Linked DNA regions of Victivallis lenta. The protein of the gene in region 1 interacts with the protein of each later gene in a pairwise test. Links are inferred from orthologs where the notes say so. Each region holds a gene or a part of one and is shown in the gene's direction. Other genes may lie near its edges.

Region 1 (5,361 bases):
ATCAGCGCTGCGGCATCCGCATCGGGACCGGAACGCCGCGGCGGTTCTGGCCCCAGACGGCTTCGCCCGAGCCTTCGACGGCCGGCTTGTCCTTGCCGTAGCTGAGCGTCTTCATCCGGTGGTCGGCCAGCCCGCGGCCGGCCAGGTAGGCGCGGATCGCATTCGCGCGGCGTTCGCCGAGCGCGCGGTTGTACTCTTCGGTGCCGCGCTGGTCGCAGTGGCCTTCGATCAGGAGCCCGAGCGTCGGATTCTGCTTCAGGTAATCGGCGATGCGGTCGAGGTTGTTCTGTTCGGACGGCACGAGCACGTCCGAATCATACGCGAAATAGATGATCGGCATATTGAGGCGGTTGCCGGTCGGGTCGGCTTCGGTCCAGCCGTCCGGATCGGTCTTGCCGGCGTTGATTCCGTCATTGGCTCCGTCGGACCATCCGGAGGCCGCTCCGGGTCCGAACGGATCACCCGGGGTGCCGCCGAGGCCGGTCTGGTTGAAGCCGCCGGCCGGATCATCGAACGCTTCTTCCACCATCGTGGTATTTTCTTCCGGCGTATCGTTGCTGAACAGACTGCAGCCGGCTCCGCCGAGGCCGAGCAGTGCGACGATGACGGCTGAACTCAAGAAATGCTTCATCATAATTCGTTTCCCTCCTGAAATGCAATCCTGTGGACTGTGGCAAATTCGTTTTGCCATTTAAAATAGACTTGAAATATGAAAATTCCAATCTTTTTCCGACAATAAAGATGTTTTTTTTGCGATTCTTTCTCCCGCGCGGGTTTATGCATAAAAAAAATCTTGATATTACGCCTGAACTCTGCTATATTTTCCTCTGATACGTGAAACATGCAGTCTGGAGGGCATCTGATCATGGACATCGACTGGGAAAATCTCGGATTCAAATTCATGCCGGCCCGGAGCAACATCCGGTTCCATTACGCGGACGGGAAGTGGGATGACGGTACGCTTACCGGCTCCTATGACATCACCGTAAGCGTCGCGGCCAACGCATTCCATTACGGCCAGGCGATTTTCGAAGGCGGCAAGGCGTTCCGCTGCAAGGACGGCAAAGTCCGCATCTTCCGCCCGGAAGAGAACGGCAGGCGGCTGAACCGTTCCGCGAGCCACCTGCTGATGCCGGAGTTTCCGGTCGACAAATTCGTCGAGGCGGTGAAGACCGTCGTGCGCGACAATGCCGACTTCGTGCCGCCCTACGGCACCGGCGGCGCGCTCTACATCCGTCCGGTCATGTTCGGCACCACGCCGCAGATCGGCGTCGGCGCGAGCCTCGAATATGAGCTGATCATCATGGTCGTGCCGGTCGGCGCCTATTACAAGGGCGGCATCAAGCCGGTCGACGCGATGATTTCGCGCGACTACGACCGCGCCGCCCCGCACGGCACCGGGCATATCAAGGCGGCCGGCAACTATGCGGCCAGCCTGATCTCGAGCAAGCAGGCGAAGGAGCGCGGCTGCGCGGTCGCACTGTTCCTCGACCCGGCCACGCACACGTTCATCGACGAGTTCGGCACGAGCAACTTCCTCGCAATCACGAAGGACGGCAAATACGTCACGAGCGAATCGGATTCGATCCTCGCTTCGATCACGAACAACTCGCTCATGACGCTGGCCGCCGACCTCGGCATGCCGGTCGAGCGGCGCAAGATCCGCGCGTCGGAGCTTGCCGATTTCGCGGAGGTCGCGGCCTGCGGCACCGCCGTGGTGCTGACTCCGGTGGGACGCATTTTCAACGGCGACGAGGTGATCGACTACCATTTCACCGAAATCGGACCGCAGCTGAAGAAACTGTATGACGAGATGACCGGCGTTCAGGTCGGCGAACGTCCGGACCGGCACGGCTGGCTGACGGAGATCTGATCATGGAAATCTTCAGGACGCCGGCCGAGCTTCAGGCTTACGCGCTGTCGAACAAGCGCGCCGGCCGCACGATCGCGCTCGTGCCGACCATGGGGTATCTGCATGCCGGGCACTGTTCGCTGATCGACATCGCCCGGCAGAAGGCCGATCTCGTGATCGTCTCGATCTTCGTGAACCCGATTCAGTTCGGGCCGTCCGAGGATCTCGACAAGTATCCGCGCGATTTCGAGCATGATGCGAAGCTCTGCACCGAGCACGGCGCCGATGCGGTGTTCGCGCCGGAGCCGGGCGTGATGTATGCGCCCGACGCGTCGACCGTGGTCGAGGAGCAGAAGCTGTCGCGCCCGCTTTGCGGCGCCCGGCGCCCGGGCCACTTCCGCGGCGTGACGACGGTGGTTGCGAAGCTTTTCAATCTGGCGCTGCCGGATTACGCGGTGTTCGGCATGAAGGACGCCCAGCAGCTGCTGGTCATCAGGCGGATGGTGCGTGATCTGAATTTTCCGGTTGAAATCGTGGCGGCTCCGCTGATCCGCGAGCACAGCGGGCTGGCGCTTTCGTCGCGCAATGCCTATCTGACGGCCGATGAGAAGGAGCGCGCGGTGATTCTGTCGCGCGTGCTCGATGCGGCGCGCCCGGCGCTGATCGCCGGCGGGGTCGAGGCGATTCCGGCCGTGCTTGAGGTCATGAAACATGAAATTGAAAAAGCCGGCGGGCGGATTGATTATGTCGAAGCGCTCGACGCATCGACGCTTGAGACGCCGAATGCGAAGACGGCGGACCTTCTGGTCGCGCTCGCCGTCTATTTCGGCAACACGCGCCTGATCGACAATACACTGGTCTGGGTGAAGCAATGAAGAAACTCTATTACGACTCTCCCGGCTTTGAAAACGAGCTCCGCGCTCTGGCGGACCGGCCCGGCTATCCGCCGGAGATCGAGCCGCAGGTTGCGGCGATCATCGATGACGTCCGCCGCGAGGGGAATGCGGCTCTTGTGAAGTATGCCGCGAAGTTTGACCGGGTCGAACTCGATCCGGCCCGGTTCCGGGTGACGGACGAGGAGATCGACGCCGCTGCGGCCCTGCTTTCGGAGCGCGAGAAAAAAGCGATCGACACGGCTTTGTCGCAGGTGCGCGATTTTGCGCTGGCGACGGTGCCGCGCGCCTGGTCCGCATCCCCGCGTGCCGGGGTCATGCTCGGGGAGAAATTCACTCCGATGGACCGGGTCGGCGTCTATATCCCGGGCGGCACGGCTCCGCTGGTTTCGACCGTGCTGCATACGGCCGGGATTGCCGGTGCGGCGGGAGTCCGCGAAATCGTCGCGGCGACTCCGGCCAACCGGGAGGGGAAGGTTCATCCGGCCGTGCTCTATGCGATGCGCAAGGCGGGCGTGACTGAAATCTACCGGCTCGGCGGCGTATATGGTGTCGCGGCGCTTGCGCTCGGCACGGAGTCGATCCGCAAGGTTGAGAAGCTGGTCGGCCCCGGCAACGCATATGTGACGGCGGCCAAGAAACTGCTTTACGGCAAGGTCGCGATCGATATGGTGGCGGGGCCGTCGGAAATCCTCGTCATCGCGGATGCGGAAGCGAATCCTGAATTCATCGCGGCCGACCTGCTGAGCCAGGCCGAACACGGCTCCGGACTTGAGCAGGCGGTGCTGGTCACGACCGACCGCGCGATGATCGACCGGGTGGAGGCCGCGTTCCAGCGCCAGAAGGCGACGCTGCCGAAGCTCGCCACGGTCGAACGGGTCGAAGCCCGCGGCATTTTCCTGATCCACGTCGCGGACCTCGAACAGGCCGCCCGCGTGGCGAGCGCCTACGCGCCGGAGCACCTCGAAATCCAGACGGCGAATCCGGAGGCGGTCGCGGCGAAGATCACGGCGGCCGGCGCAATCTTTCTCGGGGCCTGGACGCCGGAGGCGATCGGCGATTTCTGCGCCGGTCCGTCGCATGTTCTGCCGACCGCATCGAGCGCGCACTACTTCAACGGGCTGGAGACGGTCAGCTTTTTCCGCCGGACAAGCCTCGTGAAGTACGACGAGGCGGCGCTGCGGCGCGAAGCGGGCATCGTCGAATGCTTCGGCGAGATGGAGAGCCTGGCCGCGCACGGCCGCGCCGGAACCATCCGGGTGAAGTAAGGGAAAGTTCTTTGAGTGGGCGGGAACGGCGTTGAGGCCGTTTCCGCTCTTTGTGTTTTCATCAGGAGCCGACGGCGACGACGACCAGTCCGGTGATGACCAGCGCAATCCCGGCCAGCCGCGGGCGGCCGGGCTTTTCATGCAGCAGGAAGATTCCGGCCAGGACGCCGATCGGGAGGCTCATCTGGCGGAACGCCTGAATGTAGCTGACGTTCGTGACGTGGGTCATGGCGATCAGGATCAGGATATAGGCGGTCGACGAGAAGATTCCGGAGATCACCGGGGTTTTCGTCTTCAGGAACAGTTTCCGGAACTCCTGCCGCTCGGATATGCTGCACGAAACCGCAAAGAGCAGCATGAGGGCGAGCCCGGCTTCGATCAGAAACAGGTAGGCCATCGAGCTGAGGAGTCCCGTCTGTTCCACACTGGCGCGGACGAGGCGGATCGCCATGCTGTCGAAGATCGTGTAGCCGGTCGTGCCGGCCGCCGCGATCACGATGAACTTCAGGGCGCCGGAACGGTAGCTGGCCGGCCGGAACTGATTCCAGCGCATGAGCGGCATCAGCAAGCAGCCCGAGCTTAAAATCACCATGCCCGCCAGCGTCACCGGTCCGGGCGGCGCGCCGATTCCGGCCAGCAGCGTGACGGCGGCGGTCAGCAGCACCGGCAGCGCCCGCGTCAGCGGGTAAACCAGACAGATGTCGTCCTTCCGGTAGGCGTTGGCGAGGCCGTAGATATAGATGAATTCGCTGACCAGACTCCCGGCCAGAATCGGCCAGAACATGGCCGGCAGGTTTCCGAGCCGCAGATCCGACAGCAGAAAGCACGGCAGCCACAGCAGCGCCGCGGTGGTACTCGTCAGGCTGTAAAAGCTGAGCGACGGAATCTGCTTTTTACTCAGGAAATTCCAGCCGGCATGCAGGAATACCGAAACGAGAACGAGCAGGAACGCAACGAGAGTCATGGCGTTATTTCCCTTCCGCTCCGCCGAGAACGCGTTCGCGGAAAGCAGCCGGACGCTTCGCAAGCAGTTCGAGCACCGGGCTCAGGCCGGGTTCCCCGCCGAGAATGGCGAGCATGAGTTCGCCTTCGGTCCGGCAGAGCGCTTCGTGGCGCGGAAAATATTCGCGCAGCAGGAAGTGCATATAACGCGAAAGGCGGCAGCTGCCGTGGCAGTGCGGACGCTCGTTCTCCGGCGCGTCGACGGCGGCGGAGTTCCCGGCCCGGATGCCGGCGGCGAGATCGTCGAACGATGCCGAGCGGGCCAGAACGACCGTATAGTACCAGCCGAACAGGCCGCCGACGTCGGTGCCGTGCGAGTCGCTGAGCCCGACGACCGGATAATCCG
Region 2 (4,511 bases), on another replicon or contig:
CTGCATCTGGCCACGCTCGATGCGATCCGGGCGAAAGTGGTCGAAGCCGGCGCCGATTTCGGTGCGGCGTTCGACGGTGATGCGGACCGCTGCGGCTTCATCGACGACAAAGGTGAAATCATCCCGATGGATCTCTTCACGGCGCTGATCGCGCAGGACATTCTTTCGGACGGCCCGGCGACGATCCTCTACGACCTGCGGAGCAGCCGCGCGGTTCCGGAGTGCATCCGCGCGAACGGCGGCAAGGCGATCCAGAGCCGGGTCGGCCATGCGTTCATCAAGGCGCAGATGCGTGAGAACGACGCGGTCTTCGCGGGCGAGCTCTCGGGGCATTACTATTTCAAGGAGAATTTCACGGCCGAGTGCCAGGGGCTGGCGCTGATCAAGCTCGCGAACCTCGTCTGCAAGAAGGGCAAGCCGGTCAGCGAGCTCGTCGCTCCGCTGCGCAAGTATTTCTCGTCGGGCGAAATCAACTCGACGGTCGCGGATGTGAAGCCGGTCCTCGATGCGATCCGCAAAAAATATGCCGACGGCAACATGTATGAGCTCGACGGCATTTCGTCTGAATATCCGAACTGGTGGTTCAATGTCCGCAGCTCGAACACCGAGCCGCTGCTCCGCCTCATCGTCGAGGCGGACAGCGAAGCGTTGATGGAAGAGAAGCGGGATGAACTGTTGAAACTGATCCGCGGCTGAATGGGTCGGCCCGGAGTAATCGAGTAAGGAGAAGAAATCATGAAGAAAGTCACTTTGATGTTCGCCGGAGCCGTTGTCGCGGCCGGACTGCTTGCCGGCTGCGGCAGCAGCGTCGACGAGAACAAGACGCCGGAACAGATCCGGCAGGAGATCGCGAGCTGGGATTCGGCCAAGATTCAGAAGGCCGTCGATGAGTACACGAAGGCGATTGCCGCGAAGACCGAAGAGCTCAACGCCGCGCTTGCCAAGGTCAAGGATCTCTCGCCGCAGGAACTGCTCGGCGACAAGGGCCGCCAGCTGAAGGCCGAGGCCGACAAGATCGGCGAATCGCTGAAGAAGCTGAAGGACAACATGGCGGCTTACGCCGAAGGCCTGAAGGCGAAGGCGGCGAAGTAACACGCACCGGGACAGCGGGATGAAGCAGGAATATTTCGACATCTATGACGAAGCGGGCAACCGGATCGGCCGCGCTCTGCGGAGCGAGTGCCACGGGAATCCGGCGCTTCTGCATCATACGAGTCATGTGGTGGTGTTTCACCCCGCCGGCGGCCGGATTCTGCTGCAGAAGCGTTCGCGGTCGAAGGATATCCAGCCCGGGAAGTGGGATACCGCCGTCGGCGGCCACGTTGACGCGGGCGAGGATTATCTCACCGCCGCATTGCGCGAGCTCCGCGAAGAGCTCGGCGTGACGGCTTCGGCCGGCGAACTCCGGCACCTGTTCGATTCGAAGATCCGCAATGCGGTCGAATCCGAAGATGTCCGGGTATACGCCCTGCGGTCCGCCGGGCCGTTCCGTTTCCAGCCGGAAGAGATCGACGAGATTCGCTTCTGGACGGCGGACGAACTGGCCGGGCCGGAAAACCGGGAGAGCTTCACCCCGAACCTGATCGCGGAGCTCGCGCTCCTGCGGGAAAAGGGGCTGTTGTGAGTCAGGCGCCGGCTCAGCACTCGTTTTTCGCTGCGGCCAGGCGCCGTTTTTTTGCCGATTTCCAGGGTAGGCTCGGGGTGGTCGGCATTCTGATTTTACTGGTGCCTGCCGTCGCGGCGCCGTTGCTGGCCAATGGCCGGCCGCTGCTGGTTTTCGGAAAAGAAGGGCTCCGGCTTCCGTTCCTGCCTTTTCTGTTTGCTCCGGATTCGACCGAATTTCTGGTGGAACAGTTTTTCAACTATGTCCTGCTGCTGCTGCCGCTCTGGCTGCTGATCGCCCTGATCGTTCGCCGGCAGTTCCCGCGGCGGATTCTGTGCGGAGCGGCCGCGCTGCTTCTGCTGCTGCCGTTCGCGGCGGCGCGCCCGAAGCTCGATAAGACCGACTATCGCCTGGCGGCGGCGGAGTCCGGCGAACGGGCCGTTTTCGCGCCGATTCCGTATGGACCGTTCGAAATTATCGCCAGGCCCTATCAGAAGCCCTCCCGGGAGCACTGGCTCGGCACCGACGAAGTCGGCCGCGATGTGGCCAGCCGCATGATTTACGGCGCGCGCGCTTCGCTGGCGGTCGGACTCTTCGCTACGGCGATCGCGCTGGTCATCGGCACCCTGGTCGGGTTGATGGCCGGCTATTATCGCGGCTGGTTCGACCTGGCGGTCATGCGCCTCGTGGAAATCCTGCTCTGTTTCCCGACCTTCCTGCTTCTGCTGATTCTGATGTCGATCCTGAAAGACCGCAAGTTCGAGCAGTCGATCCTCGTCGTCATTGCTGTGATCGGGCTCACCGGCTGGATCGGGCTGACGTTCCTTGTCCGCGGCGAAGTGCTCAAGCAGCGGGCGCTGCCGTACATCCAGAGCTGCGAGGTGGTCGGCATCTCCGCCTGGCGGACGATGACGGTCCATCTGCTGCCGAACATCACCGGGCCCATCCTCATCAGCTTCACCTTTGGCGTGGCGGGTGCGATTCTGGCCGAAAGCGGCCTCAGCTTCCTCGGTTTCGGCGTCCAGCCGCCGACGGCGAGCTGGGGCGGGCTGCTGCGCCAGGCGTTCGACAATCCGCTCGAATACTGGCATCTGACGCTGTTTCCCGGCATCGCCCTCTTCATCGCCGTTCTCGCCTTCAACTTCACCGGCGAGGGGCTCCGGAAAGCGTTGTTTCCGCGGTAATAAAAAAAACTCCCCGGCAAGTGCATGTCACGCCTTGCCGGGGAGTTCTGCTTCTTTCCGCCGGTCAGATCAGCGAATCCCAGAGTGCGGCATTCTCGAGTTTTTCGCGGATGCAGTTCGCGAAGGAAGCCGCCATGGCGCCGTCTACAACGCGATGGTCGGCGGACACGGTGACTTTCATGATGTCGCGGATCACGATTTCCCCGTCGCGCACGACCGGGGTCGGGATGCAGCTGGCCACGGCGAGAATCGCGCTTTCGCCCGGATTCACGATCGCCTGGAAGCTTTCGACGTTCATCATGCCCATATTCGAGATCGTGAAGGTGCCGCCCTTCATCTCATCCGGAGTGAGTTTGCCGGAACGCGCCTTTTCGGCGAGTTCGCCGGACTCGGCCTGGATTTCGTCGAGCCCCTTGCGGTCCGCGTTCGCGATGACCGGGACGACGAGACCGTTGTCGACCGAAACCGCCATGCCGATGTTGACCTTCGATTTCTGCGAAACCGAGTTGCCGTCGCAGAACGAGTTCACGTTCGGGAACTCCTTGAGCGCCAGGGCGACCGCCTTGATGATGAAGACGTTGACGGAGAGGTTGATCCCCTCTTCCTTCAGCTTTTTGCGCTTTTTCATGAGGTCGCTCATGTCGATTGCGACGGTCACGTAGAAGTGCGGAATCGTCTGCTTCGACTGGGTCAGCCGCTGCGCGATGACCTTGCGCATGGTGTTGAACGGCTTCGGACGCTCCGCGATCGCGGCCTTCACATCCGCGATCGTGATGCGGCCGCCGTCGCCGGAGCCTTCGAGTTCGGCCATTTCGAGCTTCGCCTCAGCCGCGAGGTTCAGCGCGACCGGGGTGATTTTGCGCTTGAAGTATCCGGTCGATTCGAGATAGTTTTTCACATCCTGCTCTGTCACGCGCGTTCCGGCGGCCGGAACCTTCGCGAGATTGATCAGGTAGCCTGCCGCGAACTTCTTCGCCCGCGGCGAAACCGGCTTCTTCGCCGGGGCCGGCACGGTTTTCGGGGCCGGCACCGGGGCAGCGGCGACGACGACGGGTGCAGGTGCAGCCGGAGCGGGTGCGGGAGCCGCCGCCTTCTGTGCGGCAGGCGCGGGCGCTGCCTGCGGAGCCGGGGCGGGAACCGGAGCCGGGGCAGAGGCCGCCGGGGCAGCGGCGGGAGCCGCCGCCAGCATGTCGGCCGGAATCTGCTCGCCGGGTTCGCCGACGATCGCCGCGGTCGTGGTCATGACCGGGACTTCGACGCCGACCGGAGTTACGATCTTCAGGATCGTGCCTTCGAACTGCGATTCGACTTCGAGTACGGCCTTGTCGGTTTCGACTTCAAAAAGGACGTCGCCCTTCTTGATCTTGTCGCCTTCCTTGACCCGCCACGAGGCGATGGTCACGGTCTCTTCGGACTGTCCGAGTTTCGGAACGGGTATCTTGGTCGCCATAATGAATGTCTCCTGTTCCGTTGAATCAGTAAAGCTTCTTCACGGCCGCGACGATGTCGGCGGCGGTCGGCAGGAACGCCTCTTCGAGCGTGTAGGCCTGCGGAGCGATGCCGTTCTTCGCGCCGATCTTCAGAACCGGGGCGTCGAGGTCGTCGAAGCAGTTCGCCACGACCTGCGAAACGATTTCACCCGTGAAACTGCCGATGTCGACGCACTGGCTGACCACCACGCAGCGACCGGTCTTGCGCACCGACGCGAAGATCGCCTCTGAGTC

The links. The genes of interacting proteins can lie anywhere in the genome.
Region 2: the proteins of panC (region 1) and FYJ85_RS14745 interact in binary tests that used the Escherichia coli proteins (3 or more experiments, as listed by UniProt). The link is inferred for Victivallis lenta from one-to-one orthologs.

The regions. Positions count from the first base shown.
Region 1 is NZ_VUNS01000016.1:22,284-27,644, forward strand. The notes cover bases 984-3,801. They hold panC (pantoate--beta-alanine ligase), read left to right. Parts: upstream 984-1,875; coding sequence 1,876-2,727; downstream 2,728-3,801. Other genes in these bases: FYJ85_RS14085 (branched-chain amino acid aminotransferase), read left to right, coding at 984-1,873; hisD (histidinol dehydrogenase), read left to right, coding at 2,724-3,801. Outside these bases: FYJ85_RS23185 (OmpA family protein), read right to left, coding at 2-634; more of FYJ85_RS14085, read left to right, coding at 866-983; more of hisD, read left to right, coding at 3,802-4,013; FYJ85_RS14100 (EamA family transporter), read right to left, coding at 4,075-4,977; FYJ85_RS14105 (PHP domain-containing protein), read right to left, coding at 4,982-5,361. UniProt on the Escherichia coli protein: Catalyzes the condensation of pantoate with beta-alanine in an ATP-dependent reaction via a pantoyl-adenylate intermediate.
Region 2 is NZ_VUNS01000017.1:49,303-53,813, forward strand. What follows is about bases 1-2,867. They hold FYJ85_RS14745 (NUDIX hydrolase), read left to right. Parts: upstream 1-1,111; coding sequence 1,112-1,624; downstream 1,625-2,867. Other genes in these bases: FYJ85_RS14735 (phosphomannomutase/phosphoglucomutase), read left to right, coding at 1-696; FYJ85_RS14740 (hypothetical protein), read left to right, coding at 736-1,092; FYJ85_RS24315 (ABC transporter permease subunit), read left to right, coding at 1,621-2,787; FYJ85_RS14755 (dihydrolipoamide acetyltransferase family protein), read right to left, coding at 2,852-2,867. Outside these bases: more of FYJ85_RS14755, read right to left, coding at 2,868-4,237; FYJ85_RS14760 (alpha-ketoacid dehydrogenase subunit alpha/beta), read right to left, coding at 4,263-4,511.